2 regions of the Paenibacillus sp. EKM206P genome follow, and region 1 is predicted to be linked to the other one. Evidence: riboswitches for the same ligand, from Rfam matches in the RefSeq annotation. Region 1 holds a riboswitch; the other holds the start of a gene.
What was found. Region 1 has a riboswitch for FMN ahead of ribE (riboflavin synthase). Riboswitches for the same ligand answer to the same signal wherever they lie in the genome.
Positions count from the first base shown of each region.

Region 2: it holds a riboswitch for FMN, as region 1 does, so the genes downstream of both, G9G53_RS01440 (DMT family transporter) here and ribE (riboflavin synthase) in region 1, are expected to answer to the same signal.

Region 1 covers NZ_JAAMNQ010000003.1:508,628-524,945, reverse strand. The annotation lists gene lysA (diaminopimelate decarboxylase) at 1-688, shown strand, start outside; gene G9G53_RS09170 (peptidylprolyl isomerase) at 852-1,286, shown strand; gene G9G53_RS09165 (2-oxoacid:acceptor oxidoreductase family protein) at 1,539-2,552, shown strand; gene G9G53_RS09160 (thiamine pyrophosphate-dependent enzyme) at 2,552-4,840, shown strand; gene G9G53_RS09155 (IDEAL domain-containing protein) at 5,060-5,524, shown strand; FMN riboswitch at 5,596-5,769, shown strand; gene ribE (riboflavin synthase) at 6,101-6,766, shown strand; gene ribB (3,4-dihydroxy-2-butanone-4-phosphate synthase) at 6,827-7,510, shown strand; gene ribH (6,7-dimethyl-8-ribityllumazine synthase) at 7,541-8,005, shown strand; gene G9G53_RS09135 (segregation and condensation protein A) at 8,180-8,974, shown strand; gene scpB (SMC-Scp complex subunit ScpB) at 8,943-9,554, shown strand; gene G9G53_RS09125 (DUF2953 domain-containing protein) at 9,723-10,436, shown strand; gene ytfJ (GerW family sporulation protein) at 10,569-11,060, shown strand; gene G9G53_RS09115 (protein-glutamine gamma-glutamyltransferase) at 11,152-11,877, opposite strand; gene G9G53_RS09110 (D-alanyl-D-alanine carboxypeptidase family protein) at 12,087-13,349, shown strand; gene G9G53_RS09105 (nucleoside recognition domain-containing protein) at 13,407-14,150, shown strand; gene G9G53_RS09100 (spore maturation protein) at 14,158-14,688, shown strand; gene G9G53_RS09095 (pseudouridine synthase) at 14,767-15,525, shown strand; gene G9G53_RS09090 (response regulator transcription factor) at 15,635-16,318, shown strand, end outside.
Region 2 covers NZ_JAAMNQ010000001.1:296,309-312,626, reverse strand. The annotation lists gene alr (alanine racemase) at 1-402, opposite strand, end outside; gene G9G53_RS01485 (outer membrane lipoprotein-sorting protein) at 672-1,958, opposite strand; gene G9G53_RS01475 (formate--tetrahydrofolate ligase) at 2,445-4,076, opposite strand; gene G9G53_RS01470 (hypothetical protein) at 4,289-4,597, opposite strand; gene G9G53_RS01465 (DUF6933 domain-containing protein) at 4,696-5,199, opposite strand; gene G9G53_RS01460 (response regulator transcription factor) at 5,505-6,212, shown strand; gene G9G53_RS01455 (sensor histidine kinase) at 6,214-7,158, shown strand; gene G9G53_RS01450 (ABC transporter ATP-binding protein) at 7,267-8,190, shown strand; gene G9G53_RS01445 (ABC transporter permease) at 8,183-8,878, shown strand; FMN riboswitch at 9,001-9,145, shown strand; gene G9G53_RS01440 (DMT family transporter) at 9,316-10,263, shown strand; gene G9G53_RS01435 (methyl-accepting chemotaxis protein) at 10,504-12,534, shown strand; gene G9G53_RS01430 (carboxylesterase/lipase family protein) at 12,623-14,104, opposite strand; gene G9G53_RS01425 (GbsR/MarR family transcriptional regulator) at 14,258-14,821, opposite strand; gene G9G53_RS01420 (quaternary amine ABC transporter ATP-binding protein) at 15,337-16,318, shown strand, end outside.

The DNA of each region.
Region 1 (16,318 bases):
TTTTTCCAGAGAAATTAAGGAACAGCTTCAGTTTTCTTTCAAAGTGATTAATCTGGGTGGGGGATTTGGCATTCGCTACACAGAGGAGGACACACCGCTGAAAGTTTCCACCTATGTGCAGGCTATCGGCGAAGCGGTGAAAACTTATTTTTCAGGACTTTACGATGAACTTCCAGAAATTTGGATTGAGCCGGGACGCAGTATTGTAGGCGATTCAGGCACGACCTTATATACGGTAGGAAGCATCAAGGATATTCCGCAAGTACGTAAATATGTTTCGGTAGATGGTGGGATGACAGATAATCCACGCCCTGCACTGTATCAGGCCAAGTATGAAGCGATGCTGGCTAATCGAGCGCAGGATACGAACGAAGAGACGGTGTCCATTGCGGGCAAATGCTGCGAAAGCGGCGATATGCTGATTTGGGATGTAGAGCTGCCTCGTATAAATAGCGGCGACTTGCTCGCTGTTGCCTCAACCGGAGCCTACAATTACTCGATGGCGAGTAATTATAACCGAATACGTCGACCTGCAGTTGTATTTGTCAACAACGGTGAGGCCGAGTTGGTGGTGCGTCGGGAAACCTACGAAGATATCGTACGCAACGATGTTGTGCCACAGCGCTTGGTTCGTGATCAAGCCAGTCCGGCGGTTCAGCCCAACGCCAAGATTACGGTTTCGTCCTGATTTTAACATTGTAAGATCAAGCAGGCCATTGAGTCGGTAATCATATACCGGGGTCAATGGCCCTTTTTTTTTGGACAAGACTTTGCTAAGCGCGGCAATTCATAGTAAACTGGAACTTGATGTTATTTAGTTCTCAAAACAGGTTGAAAAGGAGATACAAACAATGAAAAAAGGTAGAATAGATCTTGAAAACGGCGGTATCGTCGAAATTGACTTTTTCCCAGAAGAAGCTCCAAACACCGTTGCTAACTTTGAAAAGCTGGCAAACAGCGGTTACTACAACGGTTTGAGCTTCCACCGTGTCATTCCTGGCTTTGTTGCTCAAGGTGGTTGTCCGATCGGTAACGGTACAGGCGGTCCTGGTTACACGATTGACTGTGAAACAGCTACGAATACAACAAAGCATGCCAAAGGCGTTCTGTCCATGGCTCATGCAGGTCGCAACACAGGTGGCAGCCAATTCTTTATCTGCTACGCTCCACAACCACATTTAGATGGAGTACATACTGTATTTGGTAAAGTAACCAAAGGTATGGAATTCATTGATGCTGTAAAGCAAGGCGACAAAATGAAAGAGGTTAAAGTATTTGACGTGTAATTTTACCGTTAATTACATGATCTTTTTTTAATAGCGTTGCACCTAAGCCGTTCTGTCTTTGGACAGGGCGGCTTTTGTTGTCTTTTGTTTGACGGTTTATTGATTTTCGCAATCACGTAGGCATTACAGTGCGTAAGATCACATTCGAAAAGTAAGTGTTGTGATAGCCTTTTCATAAGAATGCAATTTCCAATTTTTTTTATATGAGTATTCAAACTCGTTAAGGATTGGAAAAGAAGGGGGCTTATCACATTGTCTATTTTAACGAGCACAAATCGACTCGGATTTTTTGAAATCCGGCTGGAATCCATTGGTGGACTCGGCGCTAATCTGGCTGGCAAAATGTTGGCCGAAACCGGGGTGCTTGGTTTGGGGCTGAATGCTTCAAATTTTTCGTCCTACGGTTCGGAAAAAAAGGGAACTCCGGTTAAAAGTTTCGTCCGTTTCTGTGAGCCAGAAGTCGATATTCGGGATCACAGTCCGATTGAGCAACCGCATGTGGTAGGCATTTTCCATGAAACGTTATACAAAACGGTAAATGTAATCAGCGGACTGCCAGCGGATGGGATTGTAGTGGTTAATTCCACGCGTCCAGCAGAAGAAATACGGGCTGATTTGGGACTGGTATCCGGAACATTAGCGGTGGTGGATGCGATGGGCATCGCACTGGAAGAGCGAACCAAACTAAATACGTCCATGCTCGGTGCCTTGTTCCGTGTCTGTGACTTCCTGGACCCGGAAGCGATGAGATCGGTTATACGCAGTACCTTTGAAAAGAAAAATCCACTGTTAGTGGAACCTAATCTGCGTACGTTTAACCGTGGTTATGATGAAATGGAACTGCACGTATATCCGGTTACTGATGACGCGCAGGATCGGGTTTTTGAACGTCCGCAGCCATTGCTGGGATACGAAACGCAATTACTGGGGGGCGTTATTGCAACTCAGGGAAACAGCATAACGAGAGATGTTAGTGGTTCACGTCAGGGGTATGTGCCTGAATATGAAGTTGATAAATGTACCCATTGTGCCAAGTGTGATTCGATTTGCCCGGATTACTGTTTTGTATGGGAAGAGCAAGCAGACAAACGCGGAAGAATGATGCCATTTTTGCAAGGGATTGATTACCAGTATTGCAAAGGATGTCTGAAATGTGTAGATATTTGCCCATCGGGGGCACTAAGCTCGCGTCGCGAGCAATGGGGATGGGCTGAACAGAATCGAGTTGCCCACCAATTTCCGGTATATGAAGGAGGGCGTGCGTAATGGCAAAACTGGAGGAAGAACTCAAACAGACAGGCGCCGCGCAAGTGACAACGTTCGAATCCGGTAATGAAATGGCAGCAACGGCGGCTGCGCAGATTAATTATCATATGATGGGATATTTCCCGATTACTCCATCTACCGAGGTAGCGCAGTATCTAGATCAGATGAGAACGAGAGGTCAGCATAATATTAAGCTGGTTGCAGCAGACGGAGAACACGGATCGGCAGGGATTTGTTATGGAGCTGCCGCAGCGGGAGCGAGGGTGGTGAACGCCACTAGTTCGCAAGGTTTCCTGTACATGCTGGAGCAGTTACCTGTTCAGTCAGGTACCCGTTTTCCTATGGTTATGAATCTGGTGACACGAGCTGTCAGTGGTCCCCTAGATATTCGCGGAGATCATTCGGATCTGTACTATGGTTTGAATACAGGCTGGGTCATTTTGACGGCAAGTACACCACAGGCTGTGTATGATATGAACATTATGGCACTAAAAATTGCAGAGCACAGCGATGTTCGGCTGCCTGTAATGGTCGCATATGACGGTTTTTATACGTCCCATCAAAAACGTAAAGTGCAATATTTTGCCGATGCTGAGACCGTGCGTGGTTTTGTAGGTCCTAACCCGAACTTAAATTATCCGAATATTACGGATTTTGATCATCCTGTTACTGTGGGCGCGCATATGAACGGCGATGACTTGACGAATAATCATGTTCAGCTGTCCGAAGCACTGAAGCTGTCAGAAGGAGTATATGAGCAGGTAGCAGCAGAATATGCCGCTTTATCCGGTCGGGAATACCCGATTTTAGATCTGTATCAAATGGAGGATGCTGAGGTTGCGGTATTTCTGTTGAATTCGGCGGCTGAATCGGCCAAGGATGTGGCGGATCAACTCCGCGCGCGCGGAATTAAAGCTGGTGTGATACGTCCGAACATCATCCGACCGTTCCCAGCCGCACAACTGCGGGAAGCATTACGCAATGTCAAGGCGTTGCTGGTAGGTGAGCGTGCAGACTCGTATGGGGCAGACGGCGGTAATTTAACGCATGAAATTAAAGCGGCCTTGCAGGAGGACCCGCTGAATCGGACACTCGTGTTGAGCCGTATCTTTGGCTTGGGCGGCAAAGATTTTTATGCAGAAGATGCAGAGGCGTTCTTCCAGCTTGCAATCGAGGCGGCAGAGGCCGGACGAGTAGAGAAGCCCTTTGATTACTACGGAATTAATTCGGGTTCACCGGACAAGGTGATGCCGCAAGTTATGCAGCCGCCACGTGGTAATGATTACCGTACGGGTCTGATTCAGGTTACGCCGGACGAGGAGACCGGGAAGCTCAAGGTCAAGGTACCCCCTTTGCGGTCGTTGACAACCAAACCACGGCGTCTTTCACCAGGCCACGGAGCTTGTCCAGGATGTGGGGCATTGTCTGCGCTGGAACTGTTTTTCAAAGGTATTGAAGGGGATATTGTCGTGCTGTTCCAGACAGGCTGCGTATATGTGACGACGACAGGGTATCCATATACATCACACAAACAACCGATGATCCACAATCTTTTTCAAAACGGGGCCGCTACCCTTTCAGGAGCGCTAGAAGCTTACATGGAAATGAAACGGCGTAATGAAATTGAGATGTCGGACGATCCGACCTTTATCATGATTAGTGGTGACGGTGGGATGGATATTGGTATGGGTTCTGCGATTGGTGCGGCTCTGCGTAATCATAAGCTAATCATGCTGGAATATGATAACGAGGGGTACATGAATACAGGTTCACAGCAATCTTACTCCACTCCGCTCGGTCACATGACCAGTACGTCGGGTGTAGGTAAAATGCAAAAAGGAAAGCAAGGGCATCACAAGGATACCGTGCAAATCATGGCTGCTTGTAACATTCCGTATGCTTTTACCGCTGCTGAAAGTCATCCGCAGGATATGCTGCGTAAAGCAGCCAAGGCTCAATGGTATGCAAACAACGTGGGTACGGCCTATGGTAAAATCCTGTGCGCCTGTCCGCTGAATTGGAAATCCGAAGACAGACTGGGTACCAGCATTGTGGGCGCCGCAGTCGAGTCCTGTTTCTTTCCTTTGTACGAAATAGAGCAAGGCAGTACGACGATTACGTACAATCCGGAGGACAAAGGAAAACGAATTCCAGCTGCTGAATGGCTGAAATTAATGGGTAAAACGAAGCATCTTATTAAGGAGGAGGCTACGCTGGCGACCTTTGAACAGGAGATTGAGCGTCGCTGGACTATCCTGAAAAAGAAACATGAAATTTCAGAGCTATAATCCTGTTTTTTGCATAATCATCGATTAACATTGTTAGCCGCTGTTACTGTAGTGGCTCGATCAAGATTCTTTGCGCTTATTGCGCAAAGAATCTTTTTTGTCGTTTATGGGTTGAAGCATAAAAAAACAGGTAATGATTTCCGATATAGGAGTGGAGGCCTATAAGAGGCACGTTAAAAAGTTTTCTTCTGAATTTTAAGATGCAATGAGGTGCAGGTAATGATTAAGCTGAATACAGTTGAAATAATCGAAATTATAAAGAAACAGATCCCTAAGGTTATGAACATCAAGCCAGTGGAACTCAAGTTTACGGATGATTTTGGACGGACCTCGCTGGCAGCGACAGAACACAAATTTACGCTGACGAACCAGCATTATTCTGCCAAGGTGATGGATTGCGTGTTAGAAACACAAGTACGCCCCATTTTAATGTGCGAAATTATTTATTTTCTAAAATGCGAGTTTATTGACGGACATGTTGATGTACGACTGGATTATGAAGCATGTTCTGAGGAAGGGCGAGGACCGGTTGCTTCAGCCGTAATTACCTTTGATCATGCAACAGAGCTGGGAGTCGAGGAACTGGCCGATCTGATTGACTTGGCGCTTCATATGAACGATAAAACCTGGTTTGAAGAACTCTCCAGCCAATATGTCAAAACCAAAGCAGGAGCTTCTATTTGATAACTTGCTTTTTTTAGAAGTCGGTGCTAATATACGTAACAAGTTTAATGTTAATTCAATTAAATAAGAGCAAGATCCTTCGGGGCGGGGCGAAATTCCCCACCGGCGGTGATGACATGTTTGTGGATCGTTTTTGTGAGAAACAGCATGGCTTAGTCCGTGACCCGGATGCTGAATGATCAGCAGAAGGTGGACCTGGTGCAAATCCGGGACCGACAGTATAGTCTGGATGGGAGAAGGATACGAAGCGCATGTGCATGACGTGACATGTGCCGATTTTTAGCATACCCAATTGTGCGTACGGCTTATTTCGTTGTAGGACAGCATCGGGCGATAGCTTGCTTAAGCTTTCTTTTTGATGGGTGTTCTGAGCGTATTTGGTTGTATACTCAGTCATGCTTTCTATTGGCAAACCTATGATTTCATGTCGTCTTAAGATGCAAATGAACTGCGCTTGTATACTACAAATGTGACTCTCATCACCCCCATGACGGATTGAATCCGAACTGGGGTTTTTTTGCGCTTATAGCTGATGAATTAGGGATAAACTGAGATGTAGTGGAAAGGAGTGAAGGCATGTTTACCGGATTGGTCGAGGAAGTGGGTCGTATTCAAACCATTTCCAAAAGCGGTGAAGCGATGGTGCTGGGGATTTCGGGTTCCGTGGTGTTGGGCGATTTAAAAATAGGAGACAGTGTCTCAGTGAATGGCGTTTGCCTGACGGCGATACAGATCGGTACGAAAGACTTTAAGGTTGATGTGATGCCGGAAACCTTTCGTAGCACTAATCTGAAAGAGTTGAGATCCGGCAGCCGAGTCAATCTGGAGCGAGCGATGGCGGCGAGTGGAAGGTTCGGAGGACATATCGTGCAAGGACATGTGGACGGGACGGGAACGATTCGCGGGGTGACATCAGACCAGAATGCAGTGGTGTTCGAAATTGAGCCTAAAAATCAAACATTATTTAAATATATTCTTCTCAAAGGGTCAATCACAATTGATGGTATAAGCCTCACAGTCGCACAGCGTACGGGAGATACCTTTGCCGTATCCATTATTCCCCACACCTTATCCGAAACGGCCTTACAAGCCAAACGTGAGGGGGATACCGTCAATATCGAATGCGATATTTTGGGCAAATATGTAGAACAGCTTTTAGATTACAGAGGTGCAGCGGAGGCGGAGAGAGTAGAAAAAACTCCTCTCAGTTTGGACTATTTGGCGAAACACGGCTTTGCCTGATATTGAATGGTAAGCCTGTTTAGGAGCATTCGTGGCACAAGACATAAGGAGGAAAGTGTTATGGATAGAGGTAGCCAAACAAGTGCAATGGCAAACGTCATAGAGCATGGCGAGTTGGAACATGACGAAGAGATTCGTTTGGATTCCATCGAAGAAGCGTTGGAGGACTTAAAAAACGGTAAGGTCGTCATTGTAGTGGATGATGAACAGCGAGAAAATGAAGGCGATTTTATCGCTTTGGCTGAAAAAGCGTCGCCTGAGGTCATTAATTTCATGATTACAGAAGGTCGCGGGTTGGTCTGTGTGCCGATCACACGACAAAGAGCCGAGGCCTTGGAATTGCATCCTATGGTAGAGCAAAATACAGATTTCCACGGTACTGCCTTTACGGTATCGGTAGATCATATGGAGACAACAACGGGGATTTCAGCGGCCGAGCGTTCCTTGACTGTACGCGCCTTGGCAGACGAAGCAGTCACAGGAAGTGATTTCCGCAAGCCTGGTCACATGTTCCCGCTGATTGCTCGCGATGGGGGTGTCTTGCAGCGTGCTGGTCACACGGAGGCGGCTGTTGATCTGGCTCGACTCAGTGGCTTCAAGCCTGCTGGAGTCATTTGTGAAATTATAAAGGAAGATGGCTCAATGGCCCGCCTGCCTGATCTGGCATTGGTCGCTAAGCGACATCAATTGAAGCTGATCAGTATTCAGCATTTGGTGGACTACCGTCGTCGTTTGTCATTGTAAATAATTTAAATTAAGAGAGGTTGATTAATTATGGCACGTTTTCTAGAAGGTAATCTTGTATCGAACGGTTTAAAATATGGTATTGTGGTGGGCAGATTTAATGAGTTTATTACGAGCAAGCTGTTAAGCGGTGCAATTGACGCACTTCAACGACATGGTGCACAGGAAGATGAAATTGATGTAGCCTGGGTTCCGGGTGCATTTGAAATTTCACTAATTGCGCAAAAAATGGCTGCAAGCGGCAAATATGATGCCGTAATTACGCTGGGTACGGTCATCCGTGGTTCTACTTCACATTATGATATCGTCTGCAATGAAGTGGCCAAGGGTGTGGCAGCGAGCAGCCTAAAAACGGGAGTACCTGTTATTTTTGGGGTAGTGACTACAGAAAACATTGAACAGGCTATTGAACGAGCAGGTACGAAGGCTGGTAATAAAGGTTGGGATTCAGCACTGGCTGCGATTGAAATGGCCAATCTCGGCAAGCAATTTTAATGATAGGAATAGCTGAATAGAACGGTATAAACTGCAAGGGGAAAAAAGGGATTGGATTGTTAAGCAAGGCGATGACGTATATACTACAGAAAGAGGGATTGATAACGCAGAGCATAAGTGCTATAGGGAAAGGTATTGTTGAATGATGATTGGAGTAAGGCAGGGGGAAGCACATTGACAGTCGTAAACTACAAGCTGGAAACATTCGAGGGTCCGCTGGATCTACTGTTGCATCTGATTGATAAAGCCGAAATCGACATTCAGGATATCCCGATTAGCGATATTACTGATCAGTATATGGCTTTTTTGCACAGTATGCAGGAGCTGGAACTGGACATTACGAGCGAGTTTCTGGTGATGGCGGCGACGCTCTTATCCATTAAGAGTAAATTGTTGCTTCCCAAGCCACCTGTGATGGAATATGACGATTTGGATTTTTATGAGGAAGAGGATTATGATCCACGTGAGGAACTGGTCCGCAAGCTGGTGGAGTATCGTAAATATAAAGGGATTGCTCGCCATCTAAGTGAACGTGAGTGGGAGCGGAGTCTAATTTATGGCAAAGAGCCAGAAGATCTGAGTGCATTCCTGCCCACTGAACCCGTAAATCCGGTGCATGGGCTGCATGCAAGCGATTTGGTCGCAGCCTTTCAGCGTGCTTTGCGCAAAGCAGAACGACGTACGACGGTAACCCGTGTTCATCGGGACGAAATTTCAGTCAAGGACCGTATCCGGCAAGTTATCGGGGCTTTAGAGATGGTGGGGAATGGAGGACGGCTGCTGTTCTCCAAGCTGATGCATGAGGATATGTATCGGCATGAAGTGGTTGTGACCTTTTTGGCTATCCTTGAACTGATGAAAATGAAGCAAATTTTCTGTTATCAGGAGAAGCTTTTCGATGATATTGTAATGGAGTGGAGAGGGGATTTACGGGTTAATGGATTATCTGAAGCTGAAATCAATTATTGAGGGACTGCTGTTTCTAGCAGGAGAGGAAGGGTTGTCCACCAAGCAGATCGCCGACATTGTAGAGCAGCAGCAAGAGCTGGTTGAACAGTGCCTGGAAGATATGAAGCAGGACATGGAGCAGGGGGGAAGAGGCCTGCAACTTGTCCGTATTGCCGGTCATTATCAGCTTGCAACTTTATCCGAACATGCACCTTACTTTGAAAAGCTCGCATACTCTCCGGCACGTGCGTCACTGTCTCAAGCTGCTTTGGAGACGCTGGCCATTGTGGCCTACCGCCAGCCCATTACAAGAGTTGAAATCGAAGAGATTCGGGGGGTTAAATCCGAGCGGGCCATACATACACTGGTCAACAAGGAGCTCATTGAAGAGAAAGGTCGAGCTGAAGCCATCGGACGGCCGATATTGTACGGAACGACGAAATCATTTTTGGATTATTTCGGTCTGGGCTCTCTGGCAGATCTACCGCAACCGGAGCTGTTCGAGAATTCGGACAATTTGGAGGAAGAGACTCAATTATTGTTCGAGCGTCTGGAGAGTAGCCAGCCTGCGGCCAACGATCTAGATCTTGAATTCCAATAAAGTTGCTCCGGATCTTGCGGCTCACTTATGTAAAAGTTCAAACAGACAGCCAGTCCTCATATCGTTGGGGGCTGGCTGTTGGTATTTTAAGATGCATGATTTTCCGGCGAACGGTCATACTATTTTTGCCATGATATTCTATAGCAAAAAGGTAGGGAGGACACGCCAGTGTGGAAATGGATCAGTATCGCCATCATCGTCGTTATATTACTTGTACTGGCAGTTCTGCTCTCTCGTATTCGTTTGAAGCTGAATATTGCCAAACATGACAATGATGATCGGGCGCATCTAGAGATCAGATTTCTATACGGGATGATAAAAATGAATTACGATGTGCCGGCCATTCTCATAACAGGGTTGAAAAAAGGGCTTCTCTATCGGCTAGATCGCAACAAAAACATACATAAAACGGATGCTTCCGTGGATAGCGGTAATATTGATACAGTAAAAATCAAGCAATTTATACATGATATACGGGTTTTGCTCAAGGGAACGAAATCCTTTAATAAATGGTTGCGACATACATTGGCACATGTGACGATGTCCAAAGTGGAATGGTCTACCAACATTAGTCTTGCTGACGCGGCATATACAGCTACCTCAACTGGTATTTTGTGGGGATTAAAAACAACCTTGATCGGTTATGCTTCAAGCTTTGTACGCATGGATTGTACCCCTAAGCTGTATGTTGTGCCCTATTGGGTGGATCGCTTGCGTTTTACCACCACTTTGAACTGTGAAGCAAACGTATCGCTCGGCTATTTAATGTTCTCCATGCTCATCTTATCTTACCGCATATGGCGCGTTCCGGGTGGACCGGAGGCATGGAAATGGGTTTTTTTCAAAAAAAATGCGGCGGATCGTCAAGCTAACAATGAATGATAAACAGTGGAGAGAGGTGAGACTCAATCCTTTCTGAACTATCGAATGACATACATATTTCCTTGAACCCCTGCGCACAATAGCGAAAGAAAAGGCAGTCTACGCTTGAGATAAGCAGAGGAGGAATAAATCATGTCAGATCACCCGATTCAAGGGCTCATGCAAACCGCAATGGAAAACATCAAAGCCATGGTAGACGTGAATACGATTGTAGGAGACGCAGTGGAAACACCCGATGGTTCTGTTATTTTGCCAATCAGTAAGGTGGGATTTGGTTTCGCTGCCGGGGGAAGTGATTTTAACGTAGACGAAGAGGCACTTCATACTTCTTCGGCGTCGGGTAATCATAGCGGGAAGGAAGGGCATCCTTTTGGAGGCGGTAGCGGTGGTGGTGTATCTATTCATCCCATTGCTTTTCTGGTTGTTGGCAAACAGGGGGCACAAATCGTTCCATTGGACAATCAAACGCATCTGATTGAGAAGCTGATTGACTCCACGCCATACCTGATTGATAAGGTTCAGTCTATCTTCCGGAATTCAGGCGGCGACTTGCAGACTCCCCCCCCACAGGTACCTGTAGATGTTGCTACGGATCACAGTAATTCTGGCCCGGCTTACTTGTAAAAGTTATTGAAATTAAAAGCATTCTCTCAGGAAGGTATCCCAAAGCCGAGTATAGGCTAAGGAATACCTTCTTTTCTGCTTGTACTTGGGCCTATCCCCGAATAAACTGCCTTCCCCCAATGACAGCATGTATTTGGTGACAGTATTCCAGTTGATACAAAGTATGCAGCGAGGAGATTTCATTTTTTCGATTTCCTTCGGCAGCAAACTGCGATAGGTAGATGAAGTCCGGATAGATCACTTCATCCGTCAAATAAGCAGATACCGTGGCTTCCGGTCGACGATGTTGATTCAGGGAATCGATAATACCCTTCGCCGGCAAGATGCCAATCCCATGTCCATAAAACAAGTCTTCCTTCAGCTTAACGACATTTTCTCCTTTCCATTCTAATGTTTCAGGCGACACATCCGGATTGTTGAAATACAGAATATCGCCAGGAGCCGCTTTATGACTTCCTTCCTGCTGTATGAGCCTGAGGTCGCTGTCATAGTGCCAGTCATACAGCAGCATATCTGCAAAAATCCGATTAAACTCACTTTCCAGAATGGAATCCAGCACTCCTTTGTACAGCACAATAACCATAGCTGTTGCACATTCAAAAGCGTATTGATGTCCGTTTAAAAAGATATCTCTGATGCCTTGGGCTGGTGTGACACCTGCTTTGATCTGAAAGCCACCTTTTTCCGTTAAATTCCAAAATTGCGGGTTGCAACGTGCGGTAGCAAAAGTGGCAAAGGATACACCGCTTCGATGCAATGCTTCTGCGGACTCTACAATCCGCGATCTTAAAATCATTTCAAACTGTAGTCGCTGCATGTTATAACCCCTCGATCCATATTTAACGTTTAGTAACTAATATATATGTGCTCAGGAGGGCATGTTGCTTGGTTTGTGTAGAAAGAAAGCCAAAAAGGAGCAGCTAATGGCTAGTCCTGTAAAGGAATTTTCTGTTATAAAGGTGGACATACTTTGAACAGCTTGGACATAGAATGGTACAAGACTTGTTTAAAACCGGAGGAATCCAAATGTTTAAAAAAAAGCAACACATTCACGCGGACCACAGCCATTTCTTGAATAAGGCACGCGCATTTGTTTTGCCGCTGGTACTACTGCTTATTTTATCATTGCCGCTTACGTTGCTAAGTCCGCAGTCCGTTCGGGGAGCGATAAAAACAGAAGTAGCGCCGCCCGCATTAGGAACCCATGCACAGGCTGCTTCTTTAATTGATGTCACATCAGGAAGAATCATTTATTCTACCGAAGGTGACCGGGAGCTACGTATTGCCAGCCTGACCAAAATTATGACAGCGATCGTGGCTATTGAACATGGACGCTTGCAGGACCGGGTAAAGGTGAGCCCAACCGCGTATGCCAAAGAAGGGTCCTCGCTTTTTCTGCAAATGGGTGAACAAATGTCATTGGAAAATATGCTGTACGGCTTAATGCTCCGTTCTGGTAATGATGCCGCTTCTGCCATTGCTGAGCATGTGGGGGGGACAGAAGAGGGATTTGTTCATTTGATGAACGACAAGGCGGTTCAGCTTGGGCTAAGCCATACACATTTTGCTAATCCGCACGGGCTGGATGCCGAGGGACATTATTCCTCAGCCAATGATATGGCCCGGCTTACTGCTTATGCGCTGCATAATCCAACTTTTGCCCGTATCGTAAAAACAGAATTAAAAAAAGCACCGAATCCCAACGATTCTTGGGATTACTCATGGCACAATAAAAACAAAATGCTGCGGCTGTATGACGGAGCTGATGGGGTGAAAACAGGCTTTACCAAAAAAGCGTTTCGCTGTCTGGTCAGTTCGGCTACACGGGACGGTCGTCAGCTCGCTGCTGTTACCTTGAATGACGGGGACGATTGGAACGATCATGCCCGTATGCTTGATTACGGATTCCGATATTATCCGCTCATTCCGATTACGGACAAGCAGCAACCTATCGATGGTTACCCACTATTAACAGGTACAAGCTTTGCCTATCCTTTACATGATGGCGAGAAAACCCAGTTGCACAAAAGACTGGTGTTGTATAAAAATTCCGCTTCTGCCGATAGAGCGGACGTATCTTTTGGCTTACGAGGACGGGTTGAATTCCTTTTGGAAGGTAAACTTATCGGTTCTGTTCCTGTGTATGCAAAAGGTAGTAAGCTGCCTGCTCAAAATACCGTACAGCCACAGAAGGAGACTCCAACTGCACAGGAACCTGCGAACAATACTCAGCAACGAGGTTGGACGAGCAGATGGAACGAAATCCTTAAAAATTTGTTTGGAGCATAGGGCAACCAGGAAATAGAGCTGTACGTGTCACATCATTGGGAAAAGGAGGAATCAGCCATGATTCATCTCATATGGGTGGCTTTGATTTGTATTGGATTTGTATTTGCTGCCGCGCAGGGAAATATTGAGGTGGTGACGAAAGCGGCTTTTGACGGGGCAACTACGGGGGTTACAGTGTGCTTTGGACTGATAAGTGTGCTGGTGTTCTGGATGGGCATGATGCGGCTGGCTGAAGATGGCGGGCTCTTACAGAAAATATCCAAGCTTCTTTCTCCTTTAGTTGCCTTTCTCTTCCCTGATGTTCCGCGTAATCATCCCGCTATGGGTTACATTCTGTCCAATATGAGCGCCAATCTGCTGGGCCTGGGGAATGCAGCCACACCGATGGGAATCAAGGCGATGCAAGAGCTGCAGACGCTCAATCCAGATAAGCAAACCGCCACACCAGCCATGTGTACGCTTCTCGCCCTGAATACAGCCAGTATTACGCTTATTCCTACGACGTTGATCGCAATACGGCTAAATTTTCATTCCGCACATCCGGCAGAAATCGTCGGTACGACACTGGTAGCGACCGCAATAGCCACCTTTGCTGCAATTGCGGCGGATCGTTGGTACCGTAGTCGAGAATTGCGCCGCCGTCCTCCGGCGATTCCGCCGTCCCAGTCATCCTTGGCGCCACTCGCCCCACCAGCACCAACATCTGCTGCCTCTTCAACTACGTTGCCCGCATCTTTACCTGCCGTTCCGCGAACGGGAATCACGGCTGCCAAGGGCAGGGACACCACTTGGAAAGGATGAGGGAGGCATGCTTAATTTTATAAACCTCGTATCGACTTGGGCCATTCCGGTTATTCTCGCTTTTATTCCTTTATATGCATATGCTAAAAAGGTCCCTGTCTACGATTCTTTTGTGGATGGAGCCAAAGACGGATTTTCTACCGCCATCAGCATTATTCCTCATCTCGTAGGCATGATGGTGGCGATTAGCATTTTTCGAGCATCCGGCGCCTTGGACTATTTGATCTCTTGGGTTACCCCTTGGATTAAACACTGGGGTGTACCGGGCGAGGTATTGCCTTTAGGCTTGCTTCGTCCATTGACGGGCACTGGTTCACTTGCGTTTACGACGGATCTAATTCGCACCTATGGCCCGGATTCCATGATCGGTCGGATCGCTTCAACGATTCAGGGCAGCACAGACACGACGCTATATGTGCTAACTGTATATTTTGGTGCGGTAGGTATCCGCAATGGACGGTATGCTTTGAAGGTAGGACTATTTTCAGATGTGGTTGGTTTTGTGGCAGCCATTGCGATTTGCCTGCTTGTATTTTAATTTCTGCATCGTTTTTTGAACGGGGGTTGTGATTTTGCTCATGGATGGGTATCATTAGCATGAGGTGAATTAGCGAACATGGAAAGATTGCAGAAAATATTGGCCCAAGCGGGTGTAGCTTCCAGACGTAAATGTGAGGAGCTTATTCAGGCGGGTAGCGTGGAAGTGAACGGGGTTGTCGTAACTGAACTGGGAACGAAGGCAGACCCTGATCAAGATATGATTACGGTAAAGGGACGCCCGATCAAAACCGAGAAAAAAATCTATTTGATGATGAACAAACCTAAAGGGGTCATTACGAGCGCTTCCGATCCGGAAGGCCGTAAAATCGTGTCAGACTATCTGAAAGGCGTTAAGGAACGCGTATATCCGGTGGGACGTCTCGATTACGACACCGAAGGACTGCTGTTGCTCACCAATGATGGCGAGTTCGCCAATCTGCTGACCCATCCCAAGCATCATGTGCCCAAGACATATGTGGCAACAGTCAAAGGCGTTCCACATGGTACTGAGCTGGACAAGCTGAAAAAGGGAATCGTGCTGGAAGATGGCATTACTGCACCAGCCGAGGTAGAATATAAAGATGTAGATCCGAATGGTAAGGAGTCTGTGATCCAGATTACCATTTATGAAGGCAGAAATCGCCAAGTAAGACGGATGTTTGAGGCCATTTCACACCCAGTCATCAGACTCAAGCGGATAGCCTTCGGAGATCTTTTGCTACAAAACTTGAAGCGCGGTCTGACCAGACCCCTAACCAAGGACGAAATCAACCGTCTCATTCAACTTGCCAAATCAGACAACACGAAAAAGAAACGGACAGGACGGGGGTCATAACCCCGGCCTTTTTGGTGTAAAGAGACTGTTGGATGAGAGTAAAGTTTGACCAAGCACGGGAAAATAGTAAAATAGAGAGAATGCTTTTTTTAGCGAAGGGGCTGGGAATATGTCAGAACAAAGCAACCGCATATTAATTGTAGATGATGAAGAACGCATTCGACGCCTTCTGCGGATGTATCTGGAAAAAGAAGGATATGCAATTGACGAAGCTGAGGATGGCGAGATTGCCCTCCAAAAAGCGACTGCAAGCGATTACAGCATTATTTTGCTCGATGTGATGCTTCCAGGGATGGATGGGATTGAGGTGTGTACACGGCTGCGTCAGACCAAAGCTACACCTGTGATTATGCTGACTGCCAAAGGCGAGGAAGTGAACCGTGTACAAGGCTTTGAAGTCGGAGCTGATGATTATGTGGTTAAGCCCTTTAGCCCGCGAGAAGTCATTTACCGGGTGAAGGCGATTTTACGCCGTTCGTCGGAAACTGCCTTTTTAACGAAAGAAGCGGTACCCAGCAATAGTATTGTTTTTCCGAATCTTATCATTGAGCATGATGCGCACCGGGTAACTGCGGGTGGGATTGAAATCAGTCTCACGCCTAAAGAGTACGAGCTGTTGCATTATTTGGCGGTGTCACCAGATAAAGTCTTCTCACGCGAAGAACTGCTGAAAGACGTTTGGAATTACGAATTTTTTGGTGACCTGCGCACTGTGGATACGCATGTGAAACGGCTTCGTGAAAAGCTGAATAAGGTATCGCCAGAGGCAGCCGCTATGATTACGACCGTGTGG
Region 2 (16,318 bases), on a different contig from region 1:
GCTGTCTATTTTGATGTGCACCTTCAGCTTGCGTTCATTTCCTTGGCAGTCCAGTCTGCGGATACCCTCCAGCACTTCTTCACTGAACACAGTCAATGAGATATCATGCTCCCAAGCCGTTTGTACAGCTTCCGGTGGGGTATAGCCGAGTACAAGAATCGGTAGCTGAACCCCCGCATGACGAAGCTCCAACGCTTCATCCAGAAAAGCGACGCTCAAATAATCCGCACCAAGGCGTTCCAATTCCTTTGAAATTTCCACGGCACCGTGTCCGTAGGCATTCGCCTTGACACAGACCAGTATCAGCTTATCCGCTGGCAATGCCTTGCGAAAAGCTTCATAGTTGGCGCCAAGGTGATCCAGGTTGATTTCGGCCCGGGTCGATCTGTATTGTGCTTGCAAATCCAGTCACCTTCTTCAATTGTTAGCCTGTAACATAACCTTTTACCATTCGGAGTGTGGCAAAAGTGCTTGCTTCCAAAGGTTAATGGTAATGTTCAAAAACGTGGCTGTCAATGGCAGGGGGGCTTTACCAGCCTCCTCTACCATCTCTACAATAGAACAGGATATACAAGCGATGCACATCTTAGACTGCGAATGAACAAAAGACGGATACGGGCGGCAGCAGAGCATTTTTACACTCTAGACCGTCTGCATCCGTCTATAAAATTTTATTTACCCGATTGATCCTGTATAGAAGCGGCAATTTGTATCATTTCGCTCACAGGCAGGTCAGCACTGGTGATTCTGAACTCGATTCCGTCATTCATCCAGGTCATCGTCTGCTGTTCGCTTCCGGTCAGCACGGCGAAGCTTCCTCCAATATCAACCAGTTCGCCTGCGGCCAGTGCGACCGCCCGATCTTTTGGACGTGCCTCCACAATGGTATAATTATATGTTCCACTATACCGTAGCATCACGGCATGTGTACCATTATCCTCCAGCTCCGGCGTATCCTTGATCTGTACTCCGGCTGGCGTGTAGGACGGTTCGATCAAGCCGAACTCACCCATCACAGCTTCTGCCGCATCTGTTCCCGCTGACGTTCCGTTTGCAGCATCCGATGTGCCCGGGGTTTGTTGCTGCCTCTCTGCGTTGGCTGCGTTGGCTGCTTTGTCCGGTTTGGACGTATCGTTTGTGGCAGTACCGTCCACCTTGGCTTGCCCTGACGGTTGCTGGACTGCATCCCCTGCGGTCCCCTGCTCTTGTCCGGGTTCGCCAGTCGTCACGCCAGTCGTCCCATCCATCGCACCGGAAGGATCAAGCTGACCACTGGGATCTACTGCTCCGGAAGATGGCGCTCCTGCGCTACCTGTACTCGTCTTACCTGAAGCCATATTCCGCTCCATATCAAAAGAGTCCTTGTCAAACTTCGTATCAAAAGCAAATTGATCGAATTTCAGATCAACAACTACCTTGGCATTCGCATCAGACACCTGTACCTGAGTGGGTGCATAGTCATTTTTGGACAGCCATATCTTTTGTCTCACCAGCGCATGGCTGTTGTAATTCGCTGCCACATCAAACACATAGGATTTATCGTCGGTAGCCAACTGACGGGAGGCATCGCCGATAATGCTGCGAACCAACGTTTCATATAAATATACTTGACCCTGATTGTTTGGCCAGTCGCTTTTGAAACGGAAGCTTTTGTTCAGGCTGGGTGTTAGTACAAATACACCCTCATCATTACGAAGCACAATTTGCGTAACATCCTTTTTCTCGTTCGTCATGGCAATTCGGTAATAGGACGGCTTGCGGTAGGAAATATCCACCTTGTATTCCTGCGGCGTGTCGCCGGTATGCAGCGTCATCAAAGCTGTACCGTGGTAGCTGTTCAGGTCGCTCACCACGTCACTCAAATCTTTAACCACATCGTCCGCGCTCTTCTTGCCGCACCCGGCCAGCAGCAGCGTTACACACATGACCATGGCGAGCATCCATGAAATCCGGCGCATGTCATCAACCCCTTCAGCACATGTTTTAAATGAATTAGTACATGTCTATGAAGGACTTGTTCGATTTATGCAGACTGGCATGACAAGCTTGAACGTATCCTTACGTAATGCTATAAAATCTTTTGGAGAGTGATCATAAATTCATACAGAAAATAAATCGAAAAACCGATCAAAACCACGCCTGCACCGATCGTAACCCACTTGATAGCGGTTCGATTCATGGCTTTCCGTGTTGTGGCTACGAGGGTCATCAAGCCTAAATCATGGATAAGAATACCAAACAAAATACCTAAGCCAACAATCCACCGAACAGTTAATGAAAAGCAAGCGGTGGCTCCAGCTCCCTGCTGTACGTCAAGGTCGGGTATATTTCGTAGAAGCTGAACGCTGGAACTGGAGCGATGCCATAACCCGGCAAAAACTGCTTACTGCACTGCCCAAACTGCTTGGCACTTCATCCTGAGAAGCTGTCATTTTCTAAAGATACTACATTAGACCTTGAATGCTTCCATCTGCCTCCAGAGACATATGCTCAGCTGCTGGGGATTTTGGTAATCCTGGCATCGTCATAGTATTGCCTGTTTCCACGACCACAAAGCCTGCCCCTGCAGACAAAGCAACGCTGGACACGTGAATGGTAAAGCCTTCCGGTGCACCTAGCAGAGAAGGTTGATCTGAGAAAGAATACGGCGTTTTGGCCATGCATACAGGCAGTTGTCCAAAACCAAGCTGCTCCATACCGGCCAACGCCCGTTTGGCCGCAGGAGTGTAAGCTACCTCTGCCGCACCGTAAATCTCCTTCGCAATAACACTAATCTTCGCTTGCAAACCAAGGGTATGCTCATACAATGGTGCAAAATGGGCTTTGTCCTCCTGGAGCAGGTTGAGCAGGCTTTGGGCCAGCTTTTCTCCCCCTTGGCTTCCCTGTGCCCACACCTGTGACAACTCTACGGGTACTCCCAGCTTGAGGCATTCCGAGAAAATCAGTTCCAGCTCGGCTTCGCTATCTGTTACAAAATGGTTGACCGCTACCAGTACTGGCACGCCAAACTTTTGCAAATTCCGTACATGCCGATTCATGTTGGCTAATCCAAGTTGCAATTGCTCCAGATTTTCTGCGTCCAGCTCATTTTTAGCTACACCGCCGTTATATTTCAGCGCTTTGGCGGTTACGACCAACAGAGCCGCATCTGGCTGCAAACCGGATTGACGGCACTTGATGTCAAAAAACTTTTCTGCCCCCAGCTCAGCCCCGAACCCAGCCTCCGTGACAACCACCTCTCCCAGCTTCAGGGCTAGCTTCGTACCGATCAAACTACTGCATCCATGCGCAATATTCGCAAAAGGTCCGCCGTGCACAATAACTGGAGTTCCCTCCAACGTCTGCACCAGATTGGGTTTCAATGCTTCCCGAAGCAGCACAGCCATACCTTCCACCGCATGTAGTTCCTCAGCTGTTACCGTTTCGCCATCTTCGTTATAACCAATCACCATCCGACCCAATCGCACTTTAAGATCGTCCATATCTTCACTTAAACATAATACGGCCATCACTTCTGAAGCCGAGGTAATCAGAAAACCACTTTCTCTCACTGCTCCATTACCTGACCCCAATCCGGTTACAATGTTTCGTAAACTCCGGTCGTTCATATCGACAGCGCGTTTCCACACAATCCGCTCGGGTTTCAACCGCAAAGCATTTCCATGAAATAAATGGTTATCGATCATCGCTGCCAGCAAATTATGCGCTGCCGAAATCGCGTGAATATCACCTGTAAAATGGAGGTTAATGTCTTCTGCTGGAACAATCTGGGCTTGTCCTCCCCCAGTTGCTCCTCCTTTCATGCCGAAGCAAGGGCCAAGGGACGGCTCACGTAACGCAGCAACGGTTTTATGCCCCAGCGCATTCAGCGCCTGCGACAGTCCAATGGTGGTCAGCGTTTTGCCTTCTCCCGCTGGCGTGGGGTTCATCGCCGTAACCAGCACCAGCTTTCCATTCGGACGATCCTTTAACTGCTCCCACAGGGACGGGTTCAGCTTTGCTTTATATTTTCCATACGTCTCTAGATGTTCTTCTTCAATTCCTGCTTCTTTGGCTATATCAATAATCCTCTTCATCTTTCGTTATGTACCCCCCGTTTTATAAGTCTGACCGATGGTGTCAAACCCTGTATCGTTTTATTTTACCAAAGTGTGCCGCTTATTGCGCTATGATTCATTTCATCGCAAGCGTTGCTATCATGTGAGTTATTAAAAAAGAGCCTCCCCCGCCCGTATGGACTTTGGTGGATGCCCTTTTGATACGTCTCGTTTAACAAACAGCTCTCAAATTAACCTGCAAAGTTAGCAGCGTAATTTTCAGCAATAAATCCCTTAGAAATCAGGATAGATTGGGATTTCTTAGTAGCAGGGCCATAGCCTTGGGACAGCAGATCATTAATATGTAAGCGATTATAAATGAAGCAAAATACAAAGTTGGACGCCCCACTCGTAAGGATCGATACCAGAAAAATAATAACAGCCCACTTCCAATCCCCTCTAAACAACGCAGGGAAAAAACCGAAAAAGAGCGTAGTCCATGAAAAACCTACTTTGCGTTCCTTGATCATTCCAGTTTTATTTCTTAATTTAATCTTCATTTACCCCTTACCTCTCTTTATATAGTCTTTTAGAACTATATTAGATTATATAGGACAGAGGGAATAAATGGAACTCATTTCGTAAAATCATAAATTTCTCAAATACGCTCTAGTTTATAATGCTTTTCCAGCACTTCTTTAAAAACATCAACAGGGTACTTGTATTCAACAGTTTTGAAAACAATCCGGTTATTCCACTGGTTTTTTTCCAGTTCGCACCCATGCTCCATATCCAGTTCCTTCATAATAAATATAATCTCATCTAAGGTTACCAACACACTATGTCTATTCGTCGTAGTTGCCAGCATCTGCTCGCCTTCCTGTGTGTATGCCTTCACGATCTGCTCATCAAACCCTTCGCTGATCATTAATTCCTTCAAGGCTTGTATAAAAAGAGTCGGCAAGTTTTTGTACTGCGATTTTTTAATCCCAAACAGCGTGATGCTTAAGCGGGATATATCATGCATAAACACTATATTTTTTCTTCGATTCAGTAAAAATAAGCTGGCATGCCAACTATTTAAAGGCGGATAAATGTCAACTTGAAGTGGTTCAGTCTCCCATTCCTTCAGCAGTTTTTGTGTTCCCCGTATGACAAACATCTTTGCTCTCCTTTATTGACGGTCCTGTGCCGTAGCTCGTGATTAGACATACCTGATTTCTTGCATAAAGCATGTCACGTATATCATAACACCGTATTCCAAACACCGGATTATAAACTCTTTCAGTATAATAGAGGAAAGATATATTGCCAGACACAGCTGATTACGTAACTCCCTGGGACGATCCAGGGAGTTTCCATTTTTTCTTTGGATATTTTTTATGGAAATCCCCTCCACTGCTCTATATAATTCAGGTACAGTTCGTCACACGAGCTTAATCTAAAAATTAGGGGTGTTCCACACCTATGCCACAGCATATTTTACTTATTGAAGACGATCTATCCATTGCCGAAATGCTACTTAAAGCACTCACTAAGGAAGGATACAGCCTAACCACTGCCTATGACGGGGAAGAGGGGCTTCTTGCCTTTGAACGTCATACCTATGATCTGGTACTGGTGGATTTGATGATGCCGAAGGTGGACGGTATGGAGGTGATTCGACGAATTCGTACCCATAGCGCCGTCCCGATTCTGATTATGTCAGCCAAGGACAGCGACGTGGATAAAGCGCTTGGACTGGGCTTTGGGGCAGACGATTATATTGCCAAACCTTTTTCAATGCTGGAAATGACCGCTCGTATTCAGTCCGCGATCCGAAGATCTACTACATATGCCCGTCAGCAACAGCAGGAGGAACAGCCGCAAGCACAAGTTTTGACCTACGGCAGTCTGTGCATTGATTTTGATCATTTTACAGTCATACGCAATGAAAACGAAATTCAGCTAACAGCCAAAGAATCCGATATTTTGAAGCTGTTTGTAGCCAATCCAAACCGGGTATTTACAAAAGCACAATTATACGGATTTATTTGGAAGGACGATTATATGGGCGACGAGAACGTGATTAACGTCCATATTCGCCGCCTGCGTGAGAAAATTGAAGAAGATCCCTCTCATCCTGTCCACATTAAAACGCTATGGGGCATTGGCTACAAATGGGAGAATGGCTGATATGAACATCGAAAACATTTCTGAATGGATTGTCGGTCTCATCATGTCAGTCGTTATAGTATGGCTTTGGCGGGAGCGTATGGCCAATAAGCGCAAAATAAGGGATATCCGAGCCCTACTAGAGCGAATAGTGACGGTGAATCATGCGGAAAAGCTGCTATATGTCACAGGTGACGTTGAACTGCAACGACTCATGACGGAAATTAATCGACTGCTGGACTTGAATCTCAGAGTGTCTGCAGATTACAACCGTAGCCAAATTGCTATGCGCAAAATGATTTCGAACATTTCACACGATCTCAAGACCCCGCTTACGGTTGTGCTTGGATATGCCGAGATGCTGGATGGCGATCCGACTATTTTGCCGGAAGAACGTATAAAGCTGCTATCCAAAATTCATCAAAAGACAAGCGAAGCGATTGAGTTGATCGGAAGCTTTTTTAATTTGGCGAAACTGGAAGCTAATGATACGGATATTCCGTTGACACGACTGGAAGTGGGAGAACTGTGCAGACGCAGCATTTTAGAGTTTTATGACCTGCTGACTGCACAGGGGTTTACTGTGCATATTGAGATCCCGGAGTACCCCATTCATGCCTTGGGGAACGAAGGAGCGATTGGGCGGGTGCTGAATAATCTGATCTCGAACGCCATTCGCTACGGGGCAGATGGACGGACGCTAGGCCTGACGCTGTCAGAACAGCAGGATACAGTGCGTATAGAGGTATGGGATCGTGGCAAAGGCATACAGGAATCTGAGCAAGATAAAGTTTTTGAACGTATGTACACACTGGAGGACTCCCGCAATAAGGCGGTACAAGGCAGCGGACTGGGCCTTACGATTGCCAAACGTCTGGTTGAAACGATGAACGGAGAAATTCAATTGACCAGTAGACCTTATGAGCGGACAGTCTTCTCTTTTACATTGAAGAAAATCAACTATTAATCGAACTCAACATACTCAACTTAATAAATTTGTAAGAATCACGAAAGAAAAATGAACATTTCGCCCTTTATCCTTGAATTATCAGCAGTATACGAAGGGAGAACACCCATGACTTACGTAATACGTACACATCAGTTGACCAAAGCCCTGAAGGGCAACGAAATTGTAGCAGGAGTCAGCATGAATGTGCGCAAGGGAGAAACCTATGGCTTTCTCGGCCCCAACGGGGCAGGCAAGACAACGATAATGAAAATGATTACGAATTTACTCAAGCCGACATCGGGTGAAATTGAATTATTCGGTGAGAAATTAACGCCAAAGTCGTATCATCTGCTCGGACGGATGGGTTCGATTATTGAATACCCGATTTTTTATGACAGGCTGACGGCGCAGCAAAATCTGGAACTTCATTGTGAATACATGGGCTACTATAATAAGCAGGCTGTCCGAGATGCCCTAGAATTAGTGAACTTGCAGAATGCGGGTGACAAGTCGGTAAAAGACTTTTCACTGGGAATGAAACAGCGCCTCGGGATTGCCCGCGCTATTGCGACTAAGCCAGAGCTACTCATTTTGGATGAACCGATTAATGGTCTGGACCCCGTGGGAATCAAGGAAATCCGCCAATTATTCCACATGCTATGCAAGGAATATGGGATGACTCTGCTCGTGTCCAGTCATATTTTAGCGGAAATAGAGCAGATTGCGGATACGGTAGGCGTGATTAATCACGGAAGGCTGATTGAGGAAGTGTCGATGGAGCAGGTGCGGGAAACCAATACGGAATACATTGAATTTACGACCAACGATTGTAAAAAGGCGGCCTACGTCCTCTCCCATCATCTGAATCTGAATAATATAAGGGTGCTCAATGAACAGAGTATACGTATTTACGATTCAAATGTACCGCAGAAGCAAATTACGAAGACGCTCATTTTAAATGATATAGAAGTGGATTCCATTCATCAGAAAAGCAGTACGCTGGAAGACTACTTTTTGCGGCTGTTAAACGGAGGTGATCTTCATGCTTAAGTTGATGCAACTGGAGCTCAAAAAATTTCATCTGGCGGGTTATATCCGTTCAGCACTGATCGCCAATGCATGCATTCTTGGGCTGCTCTGTATCATCGCGCTGGACAGCCAAAGTACAGGAATACCCGAATTTACACAGTACACTCAGCTTCTCGATCTCATGGACATGCTGGTCAGAGCCACATTTATTGTGTTTGCCTCCGTTCTCCTGTGCCGCTTTATCGTAGGGGAATTTAAGTCCAAATCGATTACGATCCTGTTCATGTATCCGATTCACCGTCAGAAGCTGATGATCGCCAAGCTCTTGGTTGTGCTGCTGTTTACCTTCTTGTCTATTATTATTTCGGAAATAATCATTACGGCTGCTATTCATCTGCTCAACCAGTTTGTCTTGATTGTACCCGATAACCTTACTCTTTCGATACTGGGTCAACAATCAGCACGGACGCTGATCAATGCCGTTGCTGCCAGTTTTATGGGGCTGATTCCGCTGTATATGGGGATGCGAAGATACTCTGTACCCACCACCATTGTGACCTCAATTCTGATTGTAGCATTGCTTTTCTCCAATAATAACGGCGCTACACTCAGCTCCATTGCCCCCGTGCAAATCGGCTTCTCTATACTGGGAATGCTTGTGGCTTATGCTGCGATTCGACGTATTGAGTATAAGGATATTGCTTCGTAGTATGTAACTTAGTAAAACGCTTTCGAAAAATAGATGAAAATCATTGTTAGATATACACACATTTTTCACTGGACTTCATTCTAAAACAGGTATATCCTATAGGAGAAATTAAAAAACGGAATAAGGATCTTCGGGGTAGGGTGAGATTCCCAACCGGCGGTATGGCTCATGGAGCTAAGCCCGCGACTCTGTATCTAGCAACAGGATACAGACTGATTTGGTGAGATGCCAAAGCCGACGGTAAAGTCCGGATGGAAGAAGATCGAAATATCAACATGCCGCGAAGTGGATGAATGCTGCTTATTGGTTTTGCAGTAACTTCATTTAACTTGCATAAAGCGGCAAGTTTATTTGATCAACCCCCGTCTTGCATGGCTTTCGCCATGGACGGGGGTTTTTGTGCCACCGGTCCTGTATTCGCAAGGAGCTAATTGAGTATGAGTCAATCTTCTACTGTACTAACATCCAAAGGTTTTGATCATAGCTCCCACATGAAAAGCGGTTTTTGGCTGGTCGCAATAGGAGCAGCCTTGTGGGGCGCTGATCCGCTGTTTCGTATTATTTTGCTAAAATCATTTACTTCAACACAAATTGTACTAATGGAGCATATGCTGCTTTTCCTTGCTCTGACACCGATGCTGTGGAAACATCGTGAGGAACTCAAAGCGGTACGGCTTCGTCAAGTTTTCGCTATTTTGTTCGTCTCGTGGGGCGGCTCGGCTCTGGCCAGCGTGATTTTTACCATGGCGCTCAGCAACGGTGATCTGAATGCTGTACTCTTACTCCAGAAGCTTCAACCATTGGTCGCTATTATTCTGGCCCGCGTTATATTGAAGGAAATGCTGCCGCGTCATTTTGGATTATTAATTGTCGTCGCTCTGTTCGGGACGTATCTTCTGACCTTCGGTTGGTCGCTCCCCTTCGGGCATGTTCGTGATTTTGCCCAGGTCGGTAGTCTACTTGCACTGGGTGCAGCGGTTCTGTGGGGCGGTTCGACAGTCATGGGAAGCTACTTGCTTCGTTCAATGAAATATGAAACGGTAACCTCCCTCCGCTTCATGGTGGCGCTCCCTCTGCTGATTGTCCTCACCTCTGTAGAGCATGCGCCATGGAATATGCCTGCCGGTACATGGGCAGGCGCAGCTGTGATTATCAACTTGCTATTGCAGGCATTGCTTCCGGGTCTTCTTAGCTTATTGCTGTATTACAAAGGCTTAAGTACGACCAAAGCGTCTTATGCTACGATGGCAGAATTGAGCTTTCCCATGGTGGGGGTCGTGATTAATTGGATCGCATTTCAGCAAATCGTTACTGTAGCGCAATTGACTGGTTTTATGCTCATCTGGATTACGCTCTTTATGATTTCACGTCAGCAAAAAAATTAACAGTTCAATGTCCCCTTCATGACTCACCCAAGCCAAATTGTGAAGATGCTTTTGCATCTCCGATTTGGCTTTTTATGTGTTCGCATTAATATTAATCATAGTTCTTTAGACCTGTTTTTCAAAAAAAGTGTCTAAAATATGCTACTATTTCTCGTTTCCCAATGATTACATCTATAAAATTCGTCGGTTTATGTCGAATAAAACAATGTAGTGATCATCAGACACAGAGGAGCAAGAACTATGACTAAAACAAAACAAACAGTTCCGTGGTGGAACAGGTTTCTCAAGCAGTTTTATTTAATGAGGACAAGATTAATAATATCTTTTTTAGCTGTGTTATTGATTCCGAGCGTACTTATCGGGTACTTTTCTTATCAGGGGGCTACGACACAACTCAGTCAGCAAATGGGCGGTTCCGTATACACGAATCTGTATCTGATCCGGAGCAATGTCAATCAGTATGTAGCGCCTATTATGAAAGACCTGGACGTGCTTACCACTGAAATCAATTCTGATTCCATTGGTACCAACCAAGAGACCCTTCAGAAAAAGTTAGATGTTATCGTCAAGGCTCACCCCGAGCTAGATGCAGCGCTTCTCGGCAATGAGAAGGGGCAATACATACGTTCGCCGAAAAAACAGGAGTCCGATTATGATCCCAGGGAGAGAAAATGGTACAAAAACGCGATGCTGGAAAAGGGTAAAGTATTCGTCGGTGTTCCAGTTGCCAGCGTCACGACAGGGAATTTAGTCGTTAATATATCGGGAACGCTGGAGGACGGTGAAGGAGCTGTTGCCCTGGCTTTGAACCTGGACAAAATGAGTGAAAGTCTGCAGTCTGTTAAGATTGGTGAGCGCGGAGGACTCATTATTGTTGATTCTGAACATAAAGTTGTATCTGGGACTGGAACAGCTTTCAACAAGACAGGCAAAAAAGCGGCTGACGCCATAGAAGGACTTCCCGAAGTGGCGACAACCGTCGAAAATGATACTCCTTCCATGTCGCAAATTCAATTTATGAATCGAGATATGCTGGCCTTTACACTTAAGGACCCTCTCACCGGTTGGAGCATTGTCGCACTGTCGGATCTGGAGGATTATAGTGATGCAGCCCAACCAATTCTGAAACAAAGCCTGATTGTGATTGTTATTTCCATACTTGCCGCGGCGATCATCATTGTGCTTATGGTCCGCTCATTCTTAATTCCGCTGCGCAAGCTGCAAGCAGGAACACGCATCGTCCGTGACGGAAATCTGACCGAACGTGTTAATCTATCCAGCAAGGATGAGTTCGGCGAACTGGCACAGAATTTTGACCAGATGACGCATTCCTTGCATACGATGGTCTCAGAGGTCAACCAAACCTCCTCCCGACTTGCTTCCTCTTCCCTGATAATCAAGGAAAGCACAGAGCAAACGACGGAGTCCGTACAACATGTAGCGGAAACGGTTATGGAATCCGCGGAAAATGCAGCCACCAGCGCCGAGGCATCCGAGCAGACCGCTAATGCCGTTGAAGAAATGGCGAAGGGTGTCAGCACCATTGCCGAATCGGCAAGCTCCATCGTGGATTCAGCAGGACAAACCGAGCATGATGTGGCTCAAGGCAGCCAAATGATCAGTAGTGTACGGACCCAAATGGACCGTATTCTGGAGGCTGTCAGCCAAACGGCTAGCTTAATGGATGAGCTATCCCAGCTCTCGGACGATGCGAAGCAGATGAATACGGCTATTGCCGCCATTGCCAAGCAAACCAATTTGTTGTCTCTGAACGCGTCTATTGAAGCTTCCAGAGCTGGCGAAGCCGGGCGTGGATTTGCCGTAGTCGCTATAGAGGTACGCAAGCTGTCTGAGCAATCCAAGGAAAGCGCGGATTCCATCAGTCAGATTATTACTCAGATGCTCGATTTGATTCAACGCTCTACCGCTACCATGAACGGTAATGTTCGTAACCAGGTAGGTGAAGGTATGCGTATTAGCCAAGATGCAGAAGGTGCATTTACGAATATTGAGCGCTCTACTTCTCATATCGTGGAACAAATTCAAAGTGTGTCCGCTGCTGCTGAACAAATCTCAGCCAGTACAGAGGAAGTCTCCGCCACTGTTACCCATTTGGCAAGCCTGTCTCGCAATTCGGCGGACAGCTCGCAGACAACATCTGCTGCTGCTCAGGAACAAATGGCAGCTATGGAGGAAATTGCCTCTTCGTCACAGGAGTTGTCCAACATGGCGCAGGATTTGCAACAGCTGGTTAAGCGATTTAAGATTTAACTTACTACTAACAAAAGCCTTCGTCCGTATACAAATTACGGGCGAAGGCTTTTTACATTTGAGTTCTTGATATGCTCTCTCTTGTTACTTATAGGGTCATCTGACCGGTTAAATGACGGCGTCTATCTCCTTCAGGGTCGTGCTCCACCTTAATATTCTGATGGAAAATAGCTGTAGTCCGCTCTTCTCTGTCGTACATCGGCCAAGCCCCCTCGGACAGCACTGGCTTCCCATCACGTGCAAAAGCAACCCATGCCTGCTGCATATCTTGAGCCAGCTTCTGCATCGAAGGTTGAATCTCTAATCCAAGCTTATCTAGCAGCTCCAGATTATCGAAAACAAACGCAATCTCTGCACCGTGAACCGCTTGTCCAAAGGTAGGATGCCCCGGCAATGTCCAATCAAAACGATACATCCATACAGGCGCATGCGCCGACTGTGCAACAGCAAGAGCCAACGCAGGACGCCAAAAAAATAGATCGGTCAACATTTGCGCCTGTCCCTCAATCGTAACCGGAAAAGGTTCTATCAGGTCGCCGATGTCTGACATGCCCGTCATCATTTCCAATGCCTGTCTCGCTGTCGACTTGTTCATTAGATGGGATTCTTTTCGGATGAAATAGCCCCCCTCATGCAAGTTCGTTCCAATCAAAACGGAAACCTGCTTTGCTGAACCTTGCGCGATTGCAGACAGGGGTACATCTGGCAAGGTCACACCGTCCACAACGGGTTGATAGATCATCGCCATCCCTGGTCCGATGACTTCATGCGTCTTCGCCATCGCTAGCATCAGCGCATCTGTCGGCAGGCTAAACAACCTCTCTGGATGCTGAGTGTCCACACCCAGCTGCTGTAGATACACAGCCGTCACTTGCTCGGCCTGTGAAGTTGGCAATACCTGCGACGCACCGCTCTGCAAAATTGCACGCTGGAACAGTCCTTTAGCTGCTGGCATCGCCAATAAAGCGGCAATACTCATCGCGCCTGCTGATTCACCGAACACCGTCACTTCGTCCGGATTGCCGCCAAAGGCAGAGATGTGATCCCTAACCCATTCCAGCGCAGCGATCTGATCCAGTAGTCCCGCATTAGAGGTCAGGCCATCTCCCTTTGGAGTCAGATGCAAAAATCCTAACGGCCCCAATCGATAATTGATCGTAACAACCACAACATCGCCATTCTTCGCCATGCGTTCCCCGTCATATAAAGGTATAATCCCGGACCCCGTGACAAAGGCACCGCCATGAATCCACACCATCACTGGACGTCCCTTCTCAGGAGTCTTCGAAGCAGGTGTCCAAACGTTCAGGTATAAGCAATCCTCTGACTGCTCAGGCGGCTCCACCAGATTTCCAGTCATACTTTCAGCGGATGGCATAGGTTGCGGACAGATTGGCCCAAAACTCGTCGCAGCCCGCACACCCTCCCAAGACTCCAAAGGCTGGGGCGCGTGAAAACGTAGTTTTCCAACAGGAGGCTGTGCATATGGGATACCTTTCCACACATGATATCCATTTCCCGTTTCCCCACGTAATTGACCTAAACGAGTATGTACCGTAATACTTTCCATTATGAAGCCCCCTTTATTTCGTATGTTCAACACAACGGTATAATATCAATCTTTACATATCTCTATTATACCCTTTGCACACGGCCAAACCAAAAAATACCGGAAGCACTTTTGCGCTCCGGCATTTTTATAAACAAGATAGGGAAATAGCGATTAATCCCGAACTTCTTCTTTTGGAATCAGCTTGTAAATTTCTTCGCTTTCCATAGAGTCAATTAGTCGATCTAGCCACTTGTAATAAGCGACGGCCTGCTTCATTTTCATACGATCTTGCTGAAGAATCGCCTTAAATTCCTCGTACTCTTCACCCTGATTCATCAATCTGTCCAGCTCATCAATGGCTTTGCGCAGTACCAGTAAATTTGTTTCTACCGCTTTTCTCCATTTAATAGCGAAGAAGTCAGTAAATGTTTGATGCCAGTCATATTCAACTTCATACAAATCCTTGCGTGAGCCTTTGCTCCATACCTTATTTACCATTTTCAGATCCAATAATGTGCGAACTCCTGTACTCATGCTCGTTTTGCTCATTTCCATTTCACGGCCCATCTCGTCCAGCGTCATTGGTTTATCCGCAAAAAAAAGCAAACCGTATAAATGCCCCGCAGACAAAGTAATCCCATACAGGTCCATGTTTTTACCTATAGCTTCTATGACACGTTTGCGAATTTTTTGCAGCGAAGCCTGCTGCTCATCACCTAACTGGTACAAGCTCATGCTTGCAACCTCCTAATTTTAGAGCATTTTGCACAACCTAGTATGAACGATTTACCCGTAAAAGATTAGCTTTGACGCAATATATGAAATCTTTCAACAATAAATGAAATGTTTCAAAAGCAAAGCTTCTGTCTATATTACAACAGCATGGGTCGTTCAAAATCATAATTCGCAAAATTGCTAATGATAGTAAACTTTTTAAATTATGGATATACATAAATCTTTTTCTTATGGTTATATTTCATTGTCTATTTTAAAAAAAGCACTATCGGTTGTAAAGTTCCGAATGTTTGAGCATTCTATAGAACGAAGGAGCATATCGAAGGAAACTTTGTACAGTTTTTTCTGTACGTACTTTATGAACAGTTTTTTTGTTTGAAATGTAAGCAATGCTTCTGTTACAATTAATTTTGTCATTAACCGTTCAGGATGTTCAGAATTATGATTTTTATACTCAATCCTTAATGCAACATGGGGTTAATACCAAGCAAAGTATAGAAAGAAGAGGTGTATGTATGACGATTTTGGAAGTCAAAAATGTCAGCAAACTCTTTGGTCCTCACGCAGAGCAAGGTGTTCCGCTCCTGGAGCAAGGCTGGGGCAAGGAAAAGTTGGCCAAAGAAAAACAGATTACTGTTGGTGTCAATAAGGCCAACATGGAAATTAAGCAAGGTGAAATTTTCGTAATTATGGGGCTATCGGGCAGTGGCAAGTCTACTTTAGTGCGAATGCTAAATCGCTTGATTGAGCCTACCTCTGGTGAAATTCTGGTCCACGGCAAAGATCTCCGTAAGATGAACAAAGAACAACTTCGCGAAGTTCGTCGTAAAACCATCAGCATGGTTTTTCAAAAATTCGCCCTGTTCCCACATCGGACTGTACTAGAAAATGTAGAATATGGTCTTGAAATTCAAAAGGTAGAAAAAGCACAGCGTCAGGAAAAGGCGCAACAAGCGCTGGAACTGGTTGGTCTTAAAAACTGGGGCGATAAAATGCCCGATGAATTAAGTGGCGGTATGCAACAGCGTGTCGGTCTGGCACGGGCGCTGGCTAATGACCCTGAAGTGCTCCTGATGGATGAAGCATTCAGTGCATTGGACCCTCTCATTCGCCGTGACATGCAGGATGAGCTGTTGGAGCTTCAAGATAAAATGAAGAAAACCATTGTGTTTATCACCCATGATCTGGATGAAGCGCTGCGGATTGGTGACCGGATTGCATTGATGCGAGACGGTGCGGTCGTACAAATCGGTACACCGGAAGAAATTATGATCCAACCGGCTAACTCTTATGTAGCCCGCTTCGTCGAGGATGTGGATCTGTCCAAGGTATTGACGGCTGCTCATGTCATGCTTCGTCCAGAAACCATCACCATGGATCGTGGTCCGCGTGTGGCTCTGGAATTGATGCGGGAGCGTGGGATTTCCAATTTGTTCGTCATTGACCGCACCAAAAAGCTACTGGGTGTTATTAACGCCGAGGATGCTGTTCATGCAC